2 linked regions of the Sporocytophaga myxococcoides DSM 11118 genome follow. The protein of the gene in region 1 binds, or shares a complex with, the protein of each later gene. Links are inferred from orthologs where the notes say so. Each region holds a gene or a part of one and is shown on either strand. Other genes may lie near its edges.

Region 1 (3,334 bases):
TAGTATTAGTTATTCTTTCTTTTGTGTTTAGCAATATTAAAACGAGCTATAAGCAAAATGTAGAGGATTACAGGAGACAGAGGAATGACTTTTTCAAACATTCTCCATTTTCTCCAATTGAGGATAAAGAAGCTTTCACAACGCTAAATTATTTTATACCTAATACTAAGTATAAAGTAGAGGCAGAACTCTACCCCCTTTCCGATTCTTCAGAAATTACAATCACCAGAAATGATGGTAGAAAAGACACTTATAAAAAATTTGCCACAGCTTCCTTTACTTTAGAAAAAAAGCCTTTACAGCTAACTCTTCTAATTTCAAAAGATTCATCAAACAATGAACTAAACGCTTTTATTCCTTTTTCTGATAAAACCAATGGAGGGGAAACTTATAGTGGAGGTAGATACCTTGACTTAAAAATAACTGATAAAAAACACGCTGTAATTGACTTCAACTTTGCATACAATCCATTTTGTGTGTACAGTTATAAATACAGCTGTCCTCTACCGCCGCCGGAAAACCATTTGGACATAGAAATTCCTGCCGGCGAAAAAATATGGGAAAAGCCTCAGGAGAAATAAGTGTTTTAAGTAATTTTACAGATTCCACATTTCAAGGTTAAAATTTACAAATGAAAATTTCATATAATTGGCTACAGCAGTTTATTCAACTTACCGAACCTGCTGAAGAAATAGGTACTCTGCTTACAAAATCAGGTTTAGAAGTTGAAGGAATTGAAAAGTTTGAAAGCATAAAGGGAGGCCTTAATGGCATCGTAATAGGTAAGGTTTTAACCTGTGAAAAACACCCGGGCGCAGACAAATTAAAGAAAACTATTGTTGATATCGGAAATGGCACAATTCTGCCAATCGTTTGCGGGGCTTCAAATGTTGCAGAAGGACAAAAGGTAATTGTAGCAACTGTCGGTGCGACCTTATACCCTACTGAAGGCGAACCGTTTAAAATCAGCAAAGCAAAGATAAGAGGCGAAGTTTCAGAAGGAATGATTTGCGCAGAAGATGAAATCGGGTTAGGCAAATCTCATGATGGCATTATGGTACTTCAGACTGAACTGCCCCTTGGCACTTCTGCTGCTGAATATTTCAAAGTCGAAAATGATTATACTTTTGAAATAGGCCTAACTCCAAATCGTGCTGATGCAGCTTCTCACCTCGGTGTTGCAAGAGATTTGAGAGCTCTTTTGAAAAGAGAAATTTGCAAAGGAGAAGAAAAGTCTTTACCGGCTCAAAAAGAAAAACATGCTATCAATGTTTCTGTCGAAAACTCAGAAGCTTGCCCAAGATATTCAGGCATCATCATAAAAGGCATATCAGTAAAAGAATCTCCTGAATGGCTTAAGAACAGATTGAAGTCTATCGGCCTCTCTCCGATTAACAATATTGTTGACTGCACCAATTTTATACTGCATGATCTTGGCCAACCACTTCATGCGTTTGATCTTGCCAAAGTTGGAAATACTGTTAAAGTTAAAACTGCAACAGAAGGTACCGAATTTGTTACTTTAGACGGAAATAAAAGAAAACTAACTTCCAAAGATCTTATGATCTGCAATACAAACGAACCAATGTGTATTGCAGGAGTATTTGGAGGATTAGATTCAGGTGTAAAATCTGACACTACAGCCATTTTCCTTGAAAGTGCTTATTTCTCTCCGGATTATGTGAGAAAAACAGCTCAACATCATGGAATAAAAACAGATTCCTCTTTCAGATTTGAAAGAGGAACAGATCCTAATATGACTGTTGAGGCTCTGAAAAAAGCTGCAAACCTCATCCTGGAAGTAGCTGGCGGAGAAATCGCTTCAGATTTGATTGATATTTACCCTAGTCCTATTCAAAACTTTGAGATAGAAACTTCATTTTCCTATATCCATAGATTGATTGGTAAAAAGATTTCACCTGATACAATTGTAGAAATTCTTTCAAATCTTGGAATCAAGATACTTGAAGTTAAAGGAGATAGTCTTAAGGTTTCAGTACCTCCTTTTAAAGTTGATGTTCAGAGAGAAGCTGATATAGTTGAAGAGGTTTTAAGAATTTACGGATACGATAATATTGAAATTGATCCGAAAATCAAGACAGATTACATTGCTGATTTCCCTAAAAAAGATAAAGCAAAACTTCATGGCAAACTTGGTAATTTGCTTGCAGGAGCAGGATTTTCTGAAATAATTACAAATTCTCTTACAAAAGAAAGTTATCAAAAACTGGTTGAAAATAGTGACAATCCTGTATTGATTTTGAATAAACTTAGTGAAGATTTGGGGGTAATGCGCCAAACATTGCTCTTCTCAGGCCTTGAAGTCATTGCTTACAATGTGAATAGAAGGCAAAAAGACCTGAAATTCTACGAGTTTGGAAAAACATATTTTAAAACTGAGAAGGGCTATACTGAAAAAGATCGTCTTGCATTATTTATTACAGGAAACCAACATCATGAATCATGGATAGCAAAAGATGCTCCCTCTGATTTCTTTACACTGAAAAACTTCATTCATAGAATTATTGAAAAACTCAATATTAAAGGAACAACTGTTAACACAATTTCAAGTAATTACTTCTCTGAAGGCCTTGAATATCAAATCAAAGGTAAAACTTTAATTCAGTTCGGGAAAATTGCGGATAAAATATTGAAGGCAACTGATTTAAAACAATCTGTTTACTATGCAGACTTCGATGCTGCACTTCTTTTAAATCTACTATCTGAAACTACTGTATATCAGGAAATTTCCAAATTCCCAGAAGTAAGACGGGATCTCTCATTAGTTATAGACAAAGGAGTTACTTTTGAACAGATTAAACAACTTGCTCAGAGTAAAGAAAAGAAGATTTTACAGGAGATTAACGTCTTTGATGTATATGAAGGTGCAAATTTGGGAGACAACAAAAAATCTTATTCTGTAAGTTTTTATCTTCAGGACGATGAAAAGACACTTACAGATAAAGTTATTGATCAAACCATGCAAAAACTCATGGATTCATTTGAAAAAGACCTTGGAGCAATTATCAGAAAGTAATTAATGAAGGATAAGCGGGAATTATTGGTAAAACTTGATTTTCTTGAGCATAAAATCGAAAGCGTGTTACAGGAGCTGCATTCGGCCAAAACTGAATTGATTAGGATTAAAGGAGAAAATCAAGACTTAAAAGCGGTAATCGAACGCCAAAATCAAGAGATAAAAAACTTTCAAAATCAAGAGAAAATTAGTAAAATTGTATCGTCAATTGCAGAGGATGCTCATAATCCTTCAGAATTAAAGCTGAAAATTAACGAGTATATTAGAGAAATTGATAAGTGTATAGCACATTTAAGT
Region 2 (3,170 bases), on another replicon or contig:
TATTCATCAGACAATAACTAACTATTGAGGCTGCTTCCACCTCTAAATATATATTGTTATGAACTGGATATATCTTTCTCTCGCAATCGTGACAGAAGTTGTAGGCACAGTGATGATCCGATTTTCGAATAGTTTTTCGAAGATCATACCTACTATTTTAATGATAGCTTTTTATATCGTAAGTTATTATTTCTTTAACCTGTCCATTAAAAAAATTGAGCTTGGTACTGCTTATGCTGTATGGTCAGGCGTTGGCACTGCATTACTTACAGCAGTTGGGATGCTTGTTTTTAATGAAAGTATTTCTCTAAGCAGAGTTATAGCCATCACTCTTATTCTTATTGGAGTACTAATACTCAACTTATCAGGATCATCTTCACAGGCATAAAAAATGATGGCATATAAATAAAGAGAGGTTGTTCAAAAGATGCAGCCTCTCTTTTTTTATTTCCGGTGGTGTCGGGTCTTTCGACCATAGCTATCAATTTAACAGATTTGATTGATGCCATAACCTAAAGCGATGGCAGAATTATTAAGTTCATGCCTTTGCTTGAGCCTGAATCAACTGGCATTTTTTAAATTTTATGTATTGAGTTCAAATAACATGGTTTAGTTATTTTTCAGTTTATTAAGAATTTTTTGAGGAAAGTGCAGACCTCGGAGAGGTCATATGTTTATAGTTACTACCTGAAAAATAGCATACGACCCCATTGGGGTCGCATCAATACTACATTCGCTTTTCTATAAATATTCAATCCCTTCAGGATTGTAAATAAATGAATAAAGCGATTGTTAAAATTATAAAACAGTTAAGCTGACACATGGTCTTTCGACCCGACATCACTGAAATACCCAATCCGCTAAATCAGAAAGGGCTGTCTTCTTAATAAAGACAGCCCTTTTATTTATGGTACAACTTCGAAGATTAGAAAGCCAAACTTCGAGCAAAAACCTTAAGCAATAGAACTTTTACCTGACATTTTGCTAGTAAAAGCTGACGTGACGGAGCTTTTTGTTAACATTTGTAAGGTAAAAGCTCACATGACGGAGGTTTTTGCTGACATTTCCTGTGGTGTCGGGGTCTTTCGACCCGAAACATTTAAGAGATAGTGTGTCAGGTCGGAAAGACCTGACACCACAAATTAGACGAAGTATAAAAAAAGAGACTGCCCGATTAGACAGCCTCTTTTATATTTTCCTTAGTGAATAGATTTGTTTAATTACCCAAGAAAGGTAAACTGCTTCAGGAATCTCACGTCATTCTCTGTGAACAAGCGAAGATCTTTGATCTGGTATTTAAGCATGGTAATTCTTTCAATACCCATACCGAAAGCATAACCTGAATATTTCTTAGAATCAATCTTTGAGTTTTCAAGTACGTTAGGATCAACCATTCCTGAACCACCGATTTCAACCCATCCTGAATGTTTACAGATATTGCAGCCCTCACCCTTACAGATCAGACAGCTGATATCAATTTCCGCACTGGGCTCAGTAAAAGGGAAAAATGAAGGTCTGAATCTAAGTTTAGTATCTTTTCCAAACATCTCTTTCACAAAGTGGTAAAGTGTCTGCTTAAGATCTGCAAAGCTTACATTTTCATCTATGTACAAACCTTCTACCTGATGAAACACGCAATGTGCTCTGGCAGATATCGCTTCATTTCTATAAACTCTTCCTGGAGATAAAGTCCTGATGGGAGGCTTCTGATTTTCCATCACCCTCACTTGCACAGAAGAAGTATGCGTTCTTAATGCAATGTCAGGATTTTTCTCAATGAAAAATGTATCCTGCATTTCTCTTGCCGGATGGTTCAGTGGGAAGTTCAGGGCAGTAAAGTTATGCCAGTCATCTTCAATCTCAGGCCCTTCGGAAAGGTTGAATCCCATGCGCTCGAATATCTGGGTAATTTCTTCACGCACCATAGAAAGAGGATGACGTGTACCATTCTGATCAGGAATTCCAGGGAGCGTCAGATCTTTTCCTGAAGAAGCATTTTGTGAAGCCGCCTGTTCAAACACTTCTGTAAAGTGGAGAAGCTTAGCCTGTGCTGCATTTTTAAGAACATTCAGCTCTGCACCCATTGCTCTCTTTTCTTCATTGGGTACTTGCTTCAGTAGGTCGAATAATTCAGTAACCTTACCTTTTTTGCTTACAAACGTTAGTCTGAATTTCTCAAGACTATCTTTAGTATCTATCTGAAATTGCTCTATTTCTTCCGAAATGCCTTTTATCTTATCTAACATGCTACAAAGATATAAATAAACTTAAGGTTCAACAATTCTGTAATTTTAAGATGAACATAAGGAAATGATAATTAAGTCCCATTTTTTGTTAAAAATAAAATTTTATATATTCCATTAAACTAAATTAACTGATATTCAAATTTATCATTAGGATGAATATAAAAATAATAGCGCCATTAAGAAATTTTCTGTTTAAAAAAGCTGACACCAGGCTCAAAATGAATGGGTTCATAGCAACAAATCGACAACGTGAAATTCAAGAATTTATTCTTTTAAGCCCGCCTTTCTCTTTAGCAGTTGGAGGAATTAATTTTAGGACTCTTTCAGATAATGTTTGTATATATTACTCTGGAAACTTGCGTTCCTTAAATGTGATATATGATGATCGAAACTTAGTAGCTGTTGGTAGGTCCTTACTTGTTCTATTCCAATCCTATTTATTTGCCATGTGGTTAATCAAGGATAACTCTGTAAATATATTTGAAGGATTTCTTAGCTCCTTAGATGAAACCAATGTACGCGAATATCGTCATGATGTCAATTCAAATTCTGCTGGCTCATATGAAGACGTTTATTTTGATGACGATGAATTTAACCGAATATGCCGTATCCAGGAGGTATTACTACCTATTTTTCTTGTGAATGACAATTCTGATCCAACTCCAAATTTTGGCACCAACCCTTCTGTTTATAATAAGATTTTGTATAATAATCACAATAGAATACGACGAGCTTTGGACTTTTTATGTAGAGCCAGATATGAATCATTCTTACCTTCAAAAATTTCCATGTACATGGCTGTACTGGAATCTTTATTTAATACTTCAAAGTCAGATGTAGATAAAACCGTCCGAAAAAGAACAGCTTTATTCTTAGGGGGAAATGAAAATATCCAAACATTAAATAGCGAAATCATTAAGAAAG

What was found. The genes of interacting proteins can lie anywhere in the genome.
Region 2: the proteins of pheT (region 1) and K350_RS0110070 are in contact, whole or in part, in a crystal structure (PDB 6P24), measured with the Escherichia coli proteins. The link is inferred for Sporocytophaga myxococcoides DSM 11118 from one-to-one orthologs.

The regions. Positions count from the first base shown.
Region 1 is NZ_KE384560.1:1,018,717-1,022,050, reverse strand. The notes cover bases 298-3,334. They hold pheT (phenylalanine--tRNA ligase subunit beta), read left to right. Parts: upstream 298-631; coding sequence 632-3,037; downstream 3,038-3,334. Other genes in these bases: K350_RS0122640 (coiled-coil domain-containing protein), read left to right, coding at 3,041-3,334; K350_RS0122650 (DUF1684 domain-containing protein), read left to right, coding at 298-581. Outside these bases: more of K350_RS0122650, read left to right, coding at 1-297.
Region 2 is NZ_AUFX01000006.1:355,757-358,926, forward strand. Bases 234-3,106 are described here. They hold K350_RS0110070 (phenylalanine--tRNA ligase subunit alpha), read right to left. Parts: upstream 2,247-3,106; coding sequence 1,221-2,246; downstream 234-1,220. Other genes in these bases: K350_RS0110065 (DMT family transporter), read left to right, coding at 234-388; K350_RS0110075 (HEPN domain-containing protein), read left to right, coding at 2,399-3,106. In the rest of the region: more of K350_RS0110065, read left to right, coding at 59-233; more of K350_RS0110075, read left to right, coding at 3,107-3,170.